DNA from 4 places in the Knoellia sp. B-D-2 genome. Region 1 is predicted to be linked to each of the others. Evidence: predicted binding sites of a transcription regulator. Region 1 holds the regulator's gene; each other region holds the start of a gene.
The links. Region 1 encodes HrcA, which represses chaperone genes, less so after heat shock. Its sites were predicted from a motif close to TTNGCACTCGNNNNNNNCGAGTGCNAA; they were not measured.
Positions count from the first base shown of each region.

Region 2: a site for HrcA is predicted at 2,049-2,075, ahead of AC3EU2_RS10285 (Hsp20/alpha crystallin family protein). Genes of this name have one in related genera too.
Region 3: a site for HrcA is predicted at 2,029-2,055, ahead of groL (chaperonin GroEL). Genes of this name have one in related genera too.
Region 4: a site for HrcA is predicted at 2,114-2,140, ahead of AC3EU2_RS07165 (Hsp20/alpha crystallin family protein). Genes of this name have one in related genera too.

Region 1 is NZ_CM173189.1:3,026,345-3,030,547, forward strand. It holds gene AC3EU2_RS14295 (DUF4870 domain-containing protein) at 1-303, opposite strand, end outside; gene AC3EU2_RS14300 (DUF3097 domain-containing protein) at 643-1,515, opposite strand; gene hrcA (heat-inducible transcriptional repressor HrcA) at 1,585-2,616, shown strand; gene dnaJ (molecular chaperone DnaJ) at 2,683-3,816, shown strand; gene AC3EU2_RS14315 (16S rRNA (uracil(1498)-N(3))-methyltransferase) at 3,819-4,203, shown strand, end outside.
Region 2 is NZ_CM173189.1:2,154,326-2,158,528, forward strand. It holds gene AC3EU2_RS10270 (GAF and ANTAR domain-containing protein) at 1-485, shown strand, start outside; gene AC3EU2_RS10275 (ANTAR domain-containing protein) at 502-1,233, opposite strand; gene AC3EU2_RS10280 (ANTAR domain-containing protein) at 1,230-1,949, opposite strand; gene AC3EU2_RS10285 (Hsp20/alpha crystallin family protein) at 2,158-2,592, shown strand; gene AC3EU2_RS10290 (hypothetical protein) at 2,617-2,898, shown strand; gene AC3EU2_RS10295 (carboxymuconolactone decarboxylase family protein) at 3,026-3,604, shown strand; gene AC3EU2_RS10300 (DEAD/DEAH box helicase) at 3,817-4,203, shown strand, end outside.
Region 3 is NZ_CM173189.1:2,197,824-2,202,026, reverse strand. It holds gene AC3EU2_RS10515 (ABC transporter ATP-binding protein) at 1-38, opposite strand, end outside; gene groL (chaperonin GroEL) at 250-1,878, opposite strand; gene AC3EU2_RS10505 (hypothetical protein) at 2,280-2,744, opposite strand; gene AC3EU2_RS10500 (DUF3263 domain-containing protein) at 2,748-3,050, opposite strand; gene AC3EU2_RS10495 (HAD family hydrolase) at 3,153-3,830, opposite strand; gene AC3EU2_RS10490 (arsenate reductase ArsC) at 4,193-4,203, opposite strand, start outside.
Region 4 is NZ_CM173189.1:1,501,820-1,506,022, forward strand. It holds gene AC3EU2_RS07150 (ATP-binding protein) at 1-483, opposite strand, end outside; gene AC3EU2_RS07155 (hypothetical protein) at 678-1,181, shown strand; gene AC3EU2_RS07160 (J domain-containing protein) at 1,114-1,449, opposite strand; gene AC3EU2_RS07165 (Hsp20/alpha crystallin family protein) at 1,641-2,072, opposite strand; gene AC3EU2_RS07170 (MerR family transcriptional regulator) at 2,222-2,518, shown strand; gene AC3EU2_RS07175 (hypothetical protein) at 2,505-2,711, shown strand; gene AC3EU2_RS07180 (mycothiol transferase) at 2,764-3,333, opposite strand; gene AC3EU2_RS07185 (hypothetical protein) at 3,380-3,988, opposite strand; partial or broken gene AC3EU2_RS07190 (sigma factor) at 4,110-4,203, opposite strand, start outside.

The DNA of each region.
Region 1 (4,203 bases):
GTCACCGCGCTCCTTGTACATCACGTAGATGATGAGCGAGCCGACGAAGCCCAGCAGGCCGGCGCTGAGGACCATGGCGATGAGCGGCACGAGGTGGGCGAACATGCCCCACTGCCGCTGCTGCGCCGGGTCGAGGACGGCGGCCTGCTGGTAGGGCGCGGGGTATCCTTGCTGCGGCTGCGGCGCCGGGGGAGCGTAGGGCTGCTGCGCGACCTGCGGCTGCTGCGGCGACTCGGGCTGCGGGGCCCCGGGCGGGGGCGGGGGGTTCTGGCCCTGCGGGTTCTCCGGGTACGGAGTGGTCATGGGGTCCTCCTTCGGGGGACGGGGTGCTTGTCTCCAGTGAAACCCATGCGGGCCCCGTTTGATCCCCGCTTCGGGGTGCGTTCAGGGTGTGCTCAGGGCTGACCCTGCCGCCCCGGCGAGCGGGACGGCATACCCCCCCGCTTTCAGCGTCCGCAACCCTGGTCGGAAAGGCGACCACCTTTGCGGACGCAAGCGCTCGGCGCCCCGGCAGCGTCCGCAAGCCTGGTCGGGAAGTCGACCACCTTTGCGGACGCAAGCGCTCGGCGCCCCGGCAGCGTCCGCAACCCTGGTCGGGAACTCGACCACCTTTGCGGACGCAAGCCCTTGGGGGCGGCGGGGTCAGGGGGCGGTGACGAAGTCGATGAGCTCCTCGACGCGGCCGAGCAGCGACGGTTCGAGGTCGGCGTACGTCCGGACGGTGCCGAGGATCTGCTTCCAGGCGCGGGCGACGTCGGCCTGCTCGGCGTGCGCCCACCCGAGGTGCGCGCAGATCCCGTGCTTCCACGACGTGCCCCGCGGGATGACCGGCCACCGGTCCATGCCGAGGCGCTCCGGACGGACCGACTGCCACACGTCGACGTAGGGGTGGCCGACGATGAGCACGTGCGGGGCGAAGGGCTGGAGCCGCGAGGCGGCGTCGACGACCCGCGTCTCCTTGGTCCCCGCCACGAGGTGGTCGACGAGGACGCCCATCCGGCGGCCGGGACCGGGGGCGAAGTCGCGGATCGCGGCCTCGAGGTCGTCGACACCGTCGAGCATCCCGACGACCACGCCCTCGATGCGCAGGTCGTGGCCCCAGACCTTCTCGACGAGCTCGGCGTCGTGGCGTCCCTCGACGAAGATGCGCGACGCGCTCGCGACCCGGGCGGGGGCGTCGGCCACGGCCCGCGAGCCACTGGCGGTCCGGGAGGCGGCGGCGCGGGCGGCCGAGAGCCGGGCGTCGGCGGCGGCGTTCGGCCGGGTGAGGGTGACGGGCCGGCCGTCGACGTGGAACCCCGGCCCCAGCGGGAACGCCTTGGTCCGGCCGCGGCGGTCCTCGAGGTGGACGACGAGGATGCCGCCGGCCTTCTCTACCCGGACGACGGCGCCGACCCACCCGGTCTCGACGTCCTCGACGACGACCCCGCGCTCCGCGGCGAGAGGCGTCGACCGGCCCTTGGGCGGGGCCATCCAGTCGCCGGAGAGCACGTCGCGGCCGTAGCGATCAGTCACCTGCGCGAGGGTAGACGTAGAATTGGCACTCACCAAGCAGGAGTGCCAACGATCGAGGAGGTGTCGCGCATGAGTGAGGACCGACGGCTCGCCGTGCTGCGGGCGATCGTCCAGGACTACGTCGAGACCTCGGAGCCGGTCGGCTCCAAGGCGCTGCTCGAGCGCCACCAGCTCGGTGTCTCGGCCGCCACGGTCCGCAACGACATGGCCGTCCTCGAGGAGGAGGGCCTCATCGTCGCGCCGCACACGAGTGCCGGGCGCATCCCCACGGATGCCGGCTACCGGGTGTTCGTCGACCGCCTGAGCACGCTCAAGCCGCTCAGCGGGGCCGAGCGCCGGGCAATCAGCACCCTGCTCGACGGGGCGATCGACCTCGACGACGTCGTCGACCGGACGGTGCGCCTCCTCGCCTCGCTGACGCGGCAGGTGGCCGTCGTCCAGTACCCGTCCCTCACCCGTTCCTCCGTCCGGCACATCGAGCTGGTGCCGCTCGGCGCCTCCCGCCTGCTCGTCGTGCTCATCACGACGTCGGGCCGGGTCGAGCAGCGGGTGCTCGAGACCGGTCTCGACCTCGTCGAGCCGACCGCCGAGCGGATGCTCGCCTCGCTGCGCTCCGACGTCAACAGCGCCACCGTCGGCCGGACGCTGGCGGACGCCGCAGGCGGGCTCGGCGAGCTCCCGACGCAGGTGGACCCCGCGGCCCGCGGCCTCCTCGCCGCCATCGCCGCCGAGCTCACCGAGGTGCTCGTCGAGCAGCGCGAGGAGCGGGTCGTCATGGCCGGCACCTCCAACCTCGTGCGGGCCGGCGAGGACTTCCCGTCCTCGATCGGCCCGGTCCTCGAGGCGCTCGAGGAGCACGTCGTGCTCCTCAAGCTGCTCGGCAGCGTGAGCGAGCAGGGCTCGACGGTCGCGGTGCGGATCGGGGCCGAGAACCCGTATGCCGGCCTGCGCAGCACCTCGCTCGTCACCTCCGGCTACGGCCTGGGGTCCGACCTCGTCGCCGGCCTCGGGGTGGTGGGCCCGACCCGCATGGACTACCCCACGACGATGGCCGCCGTGCGCGCCGTCGCCACCTATGTCAGCCGCATCCTCTCCGAATGAGCACGGCCTGACCGCCCCTGCCTGACCCCTGACCGCACCAGCCACCAGTGAAGGACGTCCACCGAAGTGAACGACTACTACGCCGACCTCGGCGTGGCCCGTGACGCGACCGCCGACGAGATCAAGAAGGCCTACCGCAAGGCTGCCCGACGGCTCCACCCCGACGTCAACAGCGGGCCCGAGGCCGAGGAACAGTTCAAGAAGGTCTCCCAGGCCTACGACGTGCTCTCCGACGAGGAGAAGCGGCGCAGCTTCGACATGGGGGCGGACCCGTATGCCGGTGCCGCGGGTGCCGGCTTCGGCCAGGGCTTCTCGTTCAGCGACGTCATGGATGCCTTCTTCGGGCAGGGCGCTGCCCAGGCGCAGGGCCGCGGGCCGCGCTCGCGGCAGTCCCGGGGCCAGGACGCCCTCGTCCGCCTCGACATCGACCTCGCCGACGCCGTCTTCGGCGGTGAGCAGGAGCTCACCATCGACACCGCGGTGGGTTGCGGCACCTGCCACGGCGCCGGCACCCAGCCGGGCACCGGGACGCGCACCTGCGACGTGTGCCGTGGGCAGGGTCAGGTCCAGCAGGTCCAGCGCAGCTTCCTCGGCCAGGTCATGACGACCCGCCCCTGCGTCAACTGCCAGGCGACCGGCCAGGTCATCGAGGCCCCCTGCTACGAGTGCTCGGGCGACGGCCGGGTCCGGACCCGCCGGACGATGACGATCCGCGTCCCCGCCGGCGTCGACACCGGCACGCGCATCCAGCTCGCCGGCGAGGGCGAGGTCGGCCCCGGAGCCGGCCCGGCCGGTGACCTCTACGTCGAGGTCGTCGTGCGGCGCGACCCGCGCTTCCAGCGCCAGGGCGACGACCTCCACGCCACGCTGGAGCTGCCGATGACCGCCGCAGCGCTGGGTGCGACCGTGCCCTTCGAGACCTTCGACGGCGTCAGCGACCTCGAGGTCCGTCGCGGCATCCAGTCGGGGGAGCAGCTCCTCCTCCGGGGCCTGGGCGTGACGCACCTGCGGGGCTCGGGGCGCGGCGACATCGTCATCCACGCCATGGTGGCGACGCCGACGAAGCTCAGCCACGAGCAGGAGGAGCTCCTGCGCACCCTGGCCACCCTGCGTGACGAGGAGAAGCCCACGGGTCGTTTGGCGAACCCCACCGAGGGCTCCCTGTTCGGGAAGCTCCGCGACGCCTTCAAGGCCCGCTGACCTTGAGCCTCGCGCTCTACCTCGTCGCACCCGGTTCGCTCTCCGCGACCGCACCGGGCGACGTCGTCGTCCTCGACGGGGCCGAGGGGCGCCACGCGGCCACGGTGAGGCGGACCCGGACCGGCGAGCGTCTCCGGGTCGCCGACGGCGCCGGTCGGGTCGTCACCGGGGTGGTCGAGACGGTCGAGCGGGACCGGCTCGACCTGCGGGCCGACCTCGTCGAGGACCTGCCCGAACCCCGCACCCGGCTCGTCCTCGTCCAGGCCCTGGCCAAGGGCGACCGGGACGACCAGGCCGTCGAGGCCGCCACCGAGCTCGGGGTCGACGAGGTCGTGCCGTGGCAAGCCTCGCGCAGCATCGTCCAGTGGCGGGGCGAGCGGGGCGCCC
Region 2 (4,203 bases), 870 kb from region 1:
CCGTGCACGGCGTGGTGCTGGTCGACGACCTGGCGTCGGATCCGCGGTGGCCGGTGTTCGGTCCGGACTGCGCGGAGGCGGTCGGCGTGCGCAGCATGCTCTGCCTGCGGCTGGTGCTCGGCGGAACCGATCGCGCCGCGCTGTCCCTCTACGCGTCCCCTCCTGGGGCGTTCGGCGACGGAGACCGGACCAGGGCGGCGCTCCTCGCCCCGTTCGCCGCACTCGCCGGCGAGGCCCACCTTCGCGCGGAGGACGTCGACAACCTCACGGCCGCCCTCGGGACGAGCCGACAGATCGGGACCGCGGTCGGGATCGTCATGGCCCAGCGCCAGGTCCCGAGCGAGGAGGCCTTCGCGCTCCTGCGCAAGGCCAGCATGGACCTCAACCGCAAGGTCCACGACATCGCTGCCGAGGTGGAGATGACGGGGGACCTGCCGGTGAGGACGTCCGCGCTGCTCGAGCGGGCGCACCTCGGCCCCACCTGACCGGTGCCCGGACGGGTCAGCCGTGGTGACCTGACGTCGTCAGGTGCTCGCCCAGCGTGCCGGTGCGGGCCAGCGCCATGACCAGCTCCGCTGCGTGGCCCAGGGGGATCTCCTCGCGTCGGGAGAAGTCGGTGAGCGCCTCGAAGCTGTCACCGGGGTCGATGCCGAGCACGTGGGCGAGCGCACCCTTGGCCTGCTCGACCACGGTGCGACGGTGCAGGGCGGCCCGCAGGCTCTCGAGGAGCGCTCCGTCCTCGAGACGACCGCAGAGGAGGACGAGGGTGAGCGCGTCGCCGAGCGCTCGGCAGTCCGAGAGGCGCTCCTCGAAGTCGGACTCCTCGGCCCAGAAGACGTTGAGCGCGCCGAACGTCTCGTCGTGCCAGCGGAGGGGGGTGGCGTGAACCGCGGTGTATCCCGAGGACAGGATCACCGGGCCGGCCACGGGCCAGCGTGACCGGATGGCGTCGACGCCGTGCGCGCTGATGCCGGTGCCGGTGCGCAACGACTCGATGCAGGGTCCCTCGTGGACCTGCGCCTGGTAGATCTCGAGGTCGTGCACGCGGTGTGAGGTGCTGGCGAGCACCTCGAGGGCGCTGTCCGACGTCACGAGCACCGCGGCAGCGTCGGCGGACAGCACCTCGGTCACCCCGACGAGCAGCTCGGCCATCGCACCGGTGACGTCCGGGTGCGGACCGACCATGGCAGCGTTGGCCTGGACCAGGACGTCGGTGACACTCGTGGTCGTCATGTCGATTCGATCTTTCTCTCGGGAGTGGCCGAGAACGTCAGCTGGCGTGTGAGGACCGCATGCGCCGAGGCGGTGACGCTCTGGTCGTGCGAGTAGGCGTGTGCCCTGAGCAGGGCGATGGCGTCGGACTCCGGCACCCCCAGCTGGGCGACCACCATCCCGGTGGCCTGGTGGACCTCGGCCCGCTCCGCCCACGGCTCGTGCCCGAGATCGTGCTGGGTGGGGGCATCGGCAAGGAGCGCCGCGGTGAGGACCTTGGCGACGACCAGTGCGGCGTCGATGTCGAGCGGGGGCGGGGAGCCCGTCTGGTGCAGGGTCAGCACGCCGAGCATGTGGTGGGGTTCGCCGAGGGGCAGTGCGTGGACCACGAGGGGCGCCAATGCCGTGAGCGTCTCACTCTCCAGGAGCGGCCACCGGGGGTTCGGTCCGTCCTCGACCGTGAGGTCGAACCGCTGGTAGGTGCCGGTGGTGAAGGCATCCGGCCCGGGCCCCTGGCCGACGACGTCTTGGGCCTCCTCGAGGATGCGGGCGGTGTCGTTCGTCGTGCACAGCGTGACCCGCTCCAGGAGCGTGTAGGCCAGCGTGATCGCGCCTCCGTCGCACCCGAGGAGGTCGACGGTCGCCTGGCAGAGGCGGGTGGGCAGGGGAAGGCCCTGCTCGACGCCTCGCACGATGCGGCGGGCGAGCTGCGACAGGAGGTCGTCGACGTCGGCCATGGGTCCTTGCTTGCTCTGCTGAGCTGGTTCGGGGGTGCTCCCCCAACCTACTCCTGCCGTCTGCGCGTGCCCTGCTCACCCGTGGACCGTCGACGGACTGTTGCACGTGTCCCGCGCGGGTGGTAATAAATGTGTAGCGCACACCATAGATCCCATCCGGGGGTCTGTGGCCCGTCGAGGGCATCTGGATGTGTTGGAGGTGATGACGATGTTGATGCGCACCGACCCCTTCCGCGAGCTCGACCGCATGGCCCAGCAGGCCTTCGGCGCCGTGGGGACCCTGGCCCGCCCTGCCGTCATGCCGATCGACGCATGGCGTGAGAAGGACACGTTCGTCGTGGAGCTGGACCTGCCCGGCGTCGACCCGGCCAGCATCGACCTCGACGTCGAACGCAACGTCCTCACGGTCAAGGCGGAGCGTCCCGGGCCGTCGAACAACGAGGAGCTGCTCGCCGCCGAACGTCCCCGTGGCGTGTTCAGCCGACAGCTCTTCCTCGGGGACACGCTCGACACGGACCACATCACGGCGGACTACGCCCAAGGGGTGCTGCGACTGCAGGTCCCGGTCGCGGAGAAGGCCAAGCCGCGCAGGATCGAGATCAACAGCAGCGACAACGGCAAGCGCCAAGCCATCTCGGCCTGATCGGGCTGATCGGCGATGGCCCCCGTGACCCTGTGGACCGCGGGCGCCGCCGCGCCCGCGTCCTCGAGTCGCACCGAGGTCGACGACTTCCTGGACGTCGTCCTGGCCGACGAGGAGCTGCTGGCGGCGGAGTTCGACGCGATCATCGCGTGCGCGTGGGGCTCGGCCGCCGCGCCGGCCGAGCCGGCGACCGGACACGGTGTGGCGGGCCCGCAGACTCGGCCGCGCAGTGCCGAGCCGCGTGCGACACCCCGCCGTGGCCCTGCTCACCCACCGGGACCCCGGGTGCGCAGCCCCCCGGGGTGAGCGAGAAAGAGGCGGCCGCCGGTCACGGACCGGTGGCCGCCTCGTCGTCCGCCGCGTGCGCGGGCGGTCCCGCTACGGTGAGCCCGACGAGCCCGCGACGGGTCCGCGACGGCACAGGGGAGTGGTGATGGGTGAGCGACTGGCACGACTGACCCCCGACCGGCTCGACGACGCCCAGCGAGAGCTCCGTGCCGCGATCACGGGCGGCCCCCGTTCGTCGGGCCCGCAGACGTTCGCCCTCGCTGCTGCCGACGGCTCCCTCGTCGGACCCTTCGGCCTCATGCTCCATGTGCCCCATCTCGGGCAGCCCCTGCAACAGCTCGGCGCCGCCGTCCGGTACCTCACGTCCTTCACCGACCGCGAGCGCGAGATCGCGATCCTCACCGTCGCCTCGCGGCTCGACAGCGACTTCGAGTGGTGGGCTCACACCCGCATCGGACGGTCGGTCGGGCTGGCCGACGAGGAGCTGGACGCGATCCGTTCTGGGGGGTTCGCGCAGCAGGCCGGCGTGGACCCGGTGGAGGCTTCCGTCCATGAGGCCGTCCGCCTGCTGTCTGCGAGGGAGTCGTTGGACGACCCGACGTATGCCGGGTTGGTCACCGTCCTGGGTGAGCAGCGCCTTCTCGAGCTGGTCGTCCTCACCGGCTACTACGCGACACTGGGGCTCATGCTCGACGTCTTCCGGGTGGGCTCGCCGCCCACGTGACTCGACTGGCGTGCCCGAACGCCTATGCTGGTCTGGCGTCCCGTCGTTCGGCGAGGGCGCTCGGCGACACGGTGGCCAAGGGCTTGGTCCCTCGCCCGCGTCCACGTCGGTCCGGTGTGCCGCGGTGCCAGCAGGCGCCCGCATCGCCTCGACCACGGTGAACCGGGACGGCTTGGGCTCCCTGCTGTGTCCGACTCACGAGAAGGTTCGGCTTGGCACAACGAACTTCGCGCAGCGGTGGCGCCTCGCGTACCGCGTCGCGCGACCGGCGTCCGTCCCGCGCACGCGACGGCGAGGGCATCATCCCGGTCCTGGCCAAGGCCGTCCGACAGGTCGAGGCCGGCGCCCAGCGCGGCAAGGTCCGCCCGCGGGAGCGGACGGCATACCAGGTCGTCGCCATCCTGCTGCGGGAGGAGCGCAAGCGCGTGCGGGCGGACGCCTCGATCTCGGAGGGTGAGCGCACCGCCGCGATGACGCGGCTCGACGGCATCGCGACGATCCTCGCGAAGACCGCGGCTCGTGACACCTCGCTGCTCGAGCTGCTCGCGGAGGGCGCTGCGGTCTCGTCCGCAGCCGTCGAGCTCAAGAACGAGATGCTG
Region 3 (4,203 bases), 830 kb from region 1:
TTCGTGGCGCGGCGCTCGGGGGCCAGGTCGGTACTCATGGTGACCACGGTAGGTGCGCGCGCGGCATACGCGCTGTGGGTTTTCACCCCGAGCCGACCCTGACCCGACCCCAGCGCGACCCCCACCGCGCCCCCACCGCGCCCCCACCGCGAGCACGGTCCGACCCCGAGCCGGGACGAAGAACGGGCGGCCCTCCCCGTGGGGAGAGCCGCCCGTCCAGTCGACGTCAGAGACGTCAGAGGGGGTGGGTCAGAAACCCATCCCGCCCATCTCGTCGCCGCCGCCGGGCATCGCCGGACCAGCCTTCTCGGGCTTGTCGGCGATGACGGCCTCGGTCGTGAGGAACAGCGCGGCGATCGACGCGGCGTTCTGCAGCGCCGAGCGCGTCACCTTGGCCGGGTCGATGATGCCGGCCTTGATGAGGTCGACGTACTCGCCGGTGGCGGCGTTGAGGCCCCACCCGGACTCGAGGTTCGACACCTTCTCGGAGACGACGCCGCCCTCGAGGCCGGCGTTGATGGCGATCTGCTTGAGCGGGGCCTCGATCGCGACACGCACGATGTTGGCACCGGTCGCCTCGTCACCGGTGAGCTCGAGCTTGGCGAACGCCGCCTTGCCGGCCTGGAGCAGGGCGACGCCACCACCGGCGACGATCCCCTCCTCGACGGCAGCCTTGGCGTTGCGCACGGCGTCCTCGATGCGGTGCTTGCGCTCCTTGAGCTCGACCTCGGTGGCCGCGCCCGCCTTGATGACGGCGACGCCGCCGGCGAGCTTGGCGAGGCGCTCCTGGAGCTTCTCGCGGTCGTAGTCCGAGTCCGACTTCTCGATCTCGGCGCGGATCTGGTTGACGCGACCCTGGATCTGGTCGGCGTCACCCGAACCCTCGACGATGGTCGTCTCGTCCTTGGTGACGACGACCTTGCGGGCCTTGCCGAGCAGGTCGAGCTCCGCGGTGTCGAGCTTGAGGCCGACCTCCTCGGAGATGACCTGGCCACCGGTGAGGATGGCGATGTCGGCGAGCATGGCCTTGCGGCGGTCGCCGAAGCCGGGAGCCTTGACGGCGACCGACTTGAACGTGCCACGGATCTTGTTGACGACGAGCGTCGACAGGGCCTCGCCCTCGACGTCCTCGGCGATGATGAGCAGCGGCTTGCCGGACTGCATGACCTTCTCGAGGAGGGGCAGCAGGTCCTTGATCGAGCCGATCTTGGAGTTGACGACGAGGACGTAGGGCTCGTCGAGGACGGTCTCCATGCGCTCGGCGTCGGTGACGAAGTAGTGGCTGATGTAGCCCTTGTCGAAGCGCATGCCCTCGGTGAGCTCGAGCTCGAGGCCGAAGGTGTTGCTCTCCTCGACGGTGATGACGCCTTCCTTGCCGACCTTGTCCATGGCCTCGGCGATCATCTCGCCGATCTGGGGGTCCGCAGCGGAGATCGAGGCGGTGGCAGCGATCTGCTCCTTGGTCTCGACGTCCTTGGCGTTCGCGAGCAGCTCGTCGGAGACGGCCGCGACGGCCTTCTCGATGCCGCGCTTGAGCGCCATCGGGTTGGCACCGGCGGCGACGTTGCGCAGGCCTTCCTTGACGAGGGCCTGGGCGAGGACGGTCGCCGTCGTCGTGCCGTCACCGGCGACGTCGTCGGTCTTCTTGGCGACCTCCTTGACCAGCTCGGCGCCGATCTTCTCGTAGGGGTCGTCGAGCTCGATCTCCTTGGCGATGGACACACCGTCGTTGGTGATCGTGGGGGCTCCCCACTTCTTCTCCAGCACGACGTTGCGGCCCTTGGGCCCCAGGGTGACCTTGACGGCGTCGGCGAGGATGTTCATTCCTCGCTCGAGACCGCGGCGAGCCTCTTCATCAAAAGCGATGATCTTGGCCATTCGGGTGGTTCCTCCCACACGACGAAGGGGCTGGCCAGAGGGCGCCCGCGACGGACGAGCCTGCTCGCGCGCCTCATGTCTGCGCGCGTGCGGACCCTCACCGGACTGGCCAGGTTCTGTCACTCTCATGCCGAGAGTGCTAACCCATTATTGGCACTCTCGAGTGGAGAGTGCAAACGCCCGCCCGCCGTTGCGTCCGCAATTCTGGTCACCTGTGCGACCAAGGTTGCGGACGCCGCCGTATGCCGTCCGCGTGCGTCCGCAGATGTGGTCACCTTCTCGACCAGGTTTGCGGACGCTGGCGCGGAGGGGCGGGTGGCGGCCGGGCGGCTCGGGAGCCGTGTCGCGCCGTGTCGCGCCGTGTTGCGCCGTGTCGCGCCGTGTCGCGCCGGGCCGAGCCGTCAGAGGACGGGGGCGTGGCCCTCGAAGGTCGCCCGCATCGCCCCGTCCGCCTCGGACGACACGGGGTCCTCGAGGTCGGCGACGAACACCGCGACGAGCGTGCGCGCCGGGTTGGACCGCGCCTCGGCGAGCGCGACCCGCCACGCGGCGAGGTTGGGGTGCTCCAGCGACGTGCACGCCTGCGCCGGCTCGAGCGACTCGACGGCCGCGGCGAGCTGGGCGGTCGTGAGGTCGAGCGTGGCGGTCGAACCGTCGTGGCCGAGGACGCTCGCCAGCACGACGGCGGGCAGGCCGTGCCGGCCGCCGGGGGTGTTGATGTGCGCGAAGTCCCACTCCGGCGAGCTGGACGCAGAGCTCACGCCGACGGCATACGCGACGGGTTGGCGCCAGCCCTCGATGCGGGCGGCGAGGTGGTCCCTGATGGCGGCGAGGCCCTCGGGCGTGCTCCAGTCGAGGTCGGCCACGGCTCAGCCCTGCGGCTGCAGGCCGAGGCGGCGGGCCGAGCGGGCGCGCTGGCGGGTGGCCCGCTGGCGGCGGAGGCGCTTGACGAGCATCGGGTCGTGCTCCATGGCGACGGCGCTGTCGATGAGCGCGTTGAGCACCTGGTAGTAGCGGGTGGGGCTCATGTCGAAGAGCTCCTTGATGGCCGACTCCTTGGAGCCGGCGTACTTCCACCACTGCCGCTCGAAGTCGATGATCCGGCGGTCACGATCGCTCAGCGCCTCGTGCGTGGGCTCAGCGGGCGCGGCGGTGTCGTGGACGACGTTCACGTGGGGACCCTTCTCGGTGACGGCTGCGCCCGCCACTCTATCGGTCGAATGACATGCCTGTCATTCGACCCGGCGTGTCCGCTGGACAGGCGACGACGGCGCCTACTCACCCGTCCCAGCAGTCCCAGTGGTCCCGCCGAGGAGGTATGCCGTGAGCTCGCCGACGTTGTCGAAGACGGCTTCGGGGCCGGTCGCCGCCAGGGCGTCCCGCTCCCCCGCGCCCCACGTCACGGCCACGGCGGCCATGCCTGCAGCGCGGGCGGCGAGGACGTCCACCGTGGCGTCGCCGACGTAGACGGCGGTCGCGGGGTCGATCCCCAGCCGACGAGCCGCCTCGAGGAGCGGGTCGGGCTCGGGCTTGTGCCGGGTCGTGTCCTCGAGGGCGCCGACGACGTCGACGAGGTGGTCGATCCCGACCGCGGCGAGCGCGGTGCGCGCGGTGTCACGGCGCTTGCTCGTGACGACGTGGACGGCCGCGCCCGCCGCGGTGAGGGCGGTGAGCATCTCGGGCACGCCGGCATACCGCCGGATGAGGCGCGAGGTGTTGGCGAGGTTCCACTCCCGGTAGGTGCGGTCGAGCTCGTGGCCGCGCTCGGGGTCCTCCTCGAGCAGCGCTCCGAGGAGGGGGCGGCCGATCCAGGCCCGGGCGCGCACCTCGTCGATCTCCTCGCCGCGGACCTCGCGGAACGCGTGCTGGTAGGACGCGACGATGAGCGGGATCGTGTCGGCGAGGGTGCCGTCGAGGTCGAAGAGGATCGTCTGCCATCGGGGTGCACTCACGCGACCCATCATCGCCGGCGGTCGAACTCCGCGGTTTCGTGGGTGTCGAGCCGCCGGGCGCATGGGCAGCCTGAGCGCATCGTCGCCGAGGGGGCGGCCCGACCCGAGAACCCGCCATGACCCGCACCCGTTCCGCCCTCGCCACCATCGTCGGGGGCGCCGGGGGCGCCGGGTCGACGCCGGGCACAACTCCGGCGCGACCTACGACGTGAAGCCGGGCGGGGCCATCACCTTCGCCTTCACCCGGGGCACCGCCAGCCAACCGACCGGCAGGCACGCGATGCACGGGACCATGTACAGGGCGGCAACGGCTGCACGGCGTACTTCATGTCCGGGACGCCGTGCTCGCACTCGGTGACCTTCTACCGCTGAG
Region 4 (4,203 bases), 1.5 Mb from region 1:
GACGTACGGGGTGCCCCGCCACGCGCGCAGCGCCTGTTCGAGCCCGTCGACCTGCTCCTCGACCTCGTCACGCCCGGGCCAGCGGTCGTCCGGCCCCGTCGTGAGCTGCGAGGCGAGCGGGTCGAGGACGCGGTGCCGGGCGCGGACCCCGTCGACGAACACGGTCGCGTCCACGGCGCCCCGGGGGAGGGCGAGCCGGTAGCCGGCATCCGAGGTGAGCAGGATCGTCGGCCTGGCGCGCGGCTCCAACCCGGGCTCGAGCAGCCGTCGCAGGCCCGAGACGTACGAGTGCAGGGTGCCGAACGCTCCGGGCGGCGCCTCGTCGCCCCACATGAGGTCGACGAGGCGGTCCGCGGAGACGACCGTGCCGAGGTCCAGCGCCAGGGCCGCGAGGAGCGCACGACGCTTGCGCGCCGCGATGGCGACGGGTCCGTCGAGCCCGTCGAGCGCGGTCGTCCCGAGGACGCTGACCTGCACCGACACGGCCGTCACGTTACTGACCGCGACGACCGGGGGTCGGGGATTCCCCAGATGGTCGGGGCCGGCGCCGGCCCGCCCGAGGTCGCTCACGACGCACGCAAGCCGGGCCCAAGCAGCCGCGAGCATTCTGGCCGAGGCGACATCGCCCCGGGCAGACCCGGACCCGCGCACTCGCCTCAGCACTCGAAAGGACCGCCATGACCCTCGCCCCCACGCCGACCGCCCCGGACCGCCGCGTCCTCCTCGCCGTCGCGGTGCTCGCCGCGGTGTCGCTGGGTGGAGCGTTCGTCTCCGTCGCCGGCGGCCTCGCCGACACGGTCCTCGACGCCATGGGACCCACCGGCCGTCTGTCGATCCCCCTCCCGATGATGCTCGCCCAGCTCGTTGCCGCCGCTGTCGCGTCCGGGCGACGTCGCCGGCCCGCCCTCGCCGCGAGCGCGCTGCTCACGATCGTCGCGCCGGTCTGCATCGCGTCGGGGTTCTTCGACGGCGGCTACGCCGACCCCGCGAGAACCGGCGCGCACACGGCATACCAAGGTCTGCTCGTGGCGATGATCGCCGTCGTCGGCGGGGTCGCCGCACGTCGGTTCTCCCGGCTGCGACAGGGAGGGGAGGTGCCGACTCGCGACGTCCTCACCCCCTCCGGTGCCAGCGCACCGGGCCGGCTCGGATCGGGGACGTCTGCGGATCACTCGGCGTGAACCCTCGCTCACGGCGGACGTGGGCGGGACTGACGGGCTTCCGGCGGGTGATGCGCTCGTCGTAGCCGGATCGGAGGTCCGGGTCCCCGAGGATCGCGTATGCGGCGATGGCGCGTTGGAGCGTCGCGTCGGAGGCCGCGTCCCCCGGCGCCCGGGTGTCGGGGTGGTTCTGGCGCATGAGGGAGCGGTAGGCACGCCGGACCTGCGCCGGGGTCGCCTGAGGCGTCAGACCCAGAGCGCGGTAGAGGTCGCCTTCATCGCTGGTCACGATGCGCCGGACGTTCCTTCCTGCCGCGGTCCGCCCCCGATGGCCACACCGGACCCGAGGGAGGCCTCGCCTGGGCCGCGAACGGGTACGCCGTCAAGGCGCGGGCGCCGCGCAGGCGGCGTCGGGCGCGTGGCACGAACGCGACCCAGACGAGGGGTCTCGGGTGTCCGCCCGGCGAGGGGCGGTGCGGGTCACGAGCTGATGGACTTCTGACCCTCATTGCTGCTGCTGATCTCGATCTTGCGCGGCTTGGCCTGCTCGACAATCGGGATGGTCAGCGTGAGGACACCGTTGTCGTAGGCCGCCTCGATGCGCTCGGTGTCGAGGCTCTCCCCGAGGACGAGCTGGCGGCTGAAGACCCCACGCGGACGCTCGGCCGCGAGAAGCTCCGCGTCGCTAGCCCGGTTCGGACGCTCGGCCCTGATGGTGACGACATTGCTCTCGGCATCGATGTCGATCGAGTCCAGGTCCACTCCGGGCAGGTCGAACTCGACGTGGAAGCTGTCGCCGTCGCGCCACGCGTCCATCGGCATCGCCGCGAGCTGGGCGAGCCTGCCCTGCGGAGCGAGGAGCTGCTGGGTCAGTCGGTCCAGTTCACGGAACGGGTCGGTTCGCATGAGCATCGTGGTCACCTCCGTGGCGTTTTCTTCCTGTGGACGAGCGGGTGCCACCGGCCTTGAACCTGTGGCAACCGCTATAGATTTTTTCTAGCACCACCGGCATAGTGGTGCAAGTGGCAGAGCGAAAGTCATCTCGGAAGGATCGGCGCACGATGACCACCCGCGCTCCTGACGGCGACCGCGGCGTCTACGGCATCTCCGTGGCCGCCGACCTCGTCGGCATGGGGGTGCAGAACCTCCGGCTCTACGAGGCCAGAGGCCTGCTCACGCCCCAACGAAGCAACGGCGGCACCCGCCGCTACAGCGCGAACGACCTCGACCGGCTGCGCCGCATCGGGGACCTGCTCGGGGCAGGGCTCAACCTCGCGGGCATCGCCATGGTCCTGTACCTGGAGGCGGAGAACGCTCGGCTGCGCAAGAGAGGGAGGCCCACGCATGGCTCGAACTGACGACACCCCACTCGACCGCGTCGTCCCGGAGGTCGACCGCGTCGAGCAGGAGCAGCCGGCCGACCCGAGGGTCATCGTCGACGAGGAGTGGCCGGCCCCCGAGAGCCGGGACGCGGACGAGGCCGACCGCTTCGACCAGGCGCAGGACGTGGTGGGCGACCCCGACGAGGAGTACGAGCCCGACCCCGCCTGACCGCTCGTCGGCCGGCGGTCACGCTCTCTCCCCGGCCGAGGAGGTATGCCGGTCAGTCCAGGGTGAAGGCCATCGGCCGGCCGGGTGGGTCCTCACCGACGCGACCGTCGATCGCTTCACGGAGGAGGTCGGCGTGGCCGGTGTGCCGGCCGTACTCCTCGATCATGTCGACGAGCAGTCGCCGCAGCGTGACCTCGTGGCCGTCGCCGTCAGGGTAGGTGGCTGCGAGGCCGCTCGGGCCGAGCGCGGCGCGGACCGCGCGCCGCGACCTGTCCGTGGCCGAGTCCCACAGCGCATAGAGCGTGTCGGCCGGGTCGAGGTCGGCGGACTCGAACGCCCACTCCGAGCGCGTCTCGGCGTCGATGTCCGCCCACGGCGCCGGCACCTCGTGGTGAGCCAGGTCCCGGGTGAAGTTCAGGTCCTCCATCCAGGCGAGGTGCTTGAGAAGCCTGGCCAGGGAGAGCTCGGACGAGGGGAGCCGCTGCCTCAGCTGCTCGGCGGTGAGGTCGGCGCACTTCCAGTGGAAGGTGGCGCGCTGCCGCTCGAGCGACCCCAGCAGGGTGACGACCTCGTCACCCACGGGCGGTGGCTCCGGGAAGCCGGGTGTCGGTGGTCCACTCATGGAAGCACCGTAGGACGGGTTCCGGACGATCGGCTTCCTGGGCTCGTCAGGTGGGGCTGGGGCTCGGGGTCAGGGTCGGGGTCAGAGGGGTCGGGGACAGCATGGGCGTGCTGCTGGGCGAGGCGGACGGGGTCGGGCGGGGCGTGGCCGACGCCGAGGGCTTGGTCTTGGGCTTGGGACCGCGCGGCGGCGCGGTTTTGTCCTTGGGGCCGGCCTGCGGGGGCTTGTCCTTGCCCGACGAGCCGGCCTTGCCGTCCTCGGTGGCGTCGTCGGACTTGCCGGGTTTGGGTCCGTTGCCCGGGTGGGGCACCGCGGCGCAGAAGGCCTCGACCTTGTCCTCGCCGCCGGCGGCGGCCGCGAGGTTGCGCATGGCCACGGAGCCCTTCGCCCGTTCGACGCCGTCGTCGTGCTTGTGGTGGTTGGACCAGGCCCGGCACAGTCCGAACTTGGCCGGACCGTTGGCGTCAGGGCCGACGCCGCGGTCCGACGGTTTGGGAGTCGGACTCGGGCTGGTGGAGGGCGTGGCCGGAGTGATCGTCGACGGCGCGGCCGGCGGGCGGGTGGCCGACCAGGCGACCACGGCGGTGCCGCCCAGTCCGATGGCGATGCCGGCGACGGCCGCCCCGGCCCGGGCACTCATGAGTGGGCTGAGCACAGGGATTCTCCTCGTCAGGGGGCTGGGCGTCGTCACCAGGACGGACGCGGCGGTGGCACGGAACAGCGCGAGCGGCTCGGCAAGGCCGGGTGGCGACCAGGACCGCGAGACGGGCGCGACGTCGACCCTGGTCCACGGCCCGACGTCGAGCGGTCGTGAAGACCCAGGCGCGCCAACAGATCTCGTCTCTCCGGAACGCATGCAGGCCCTTGACC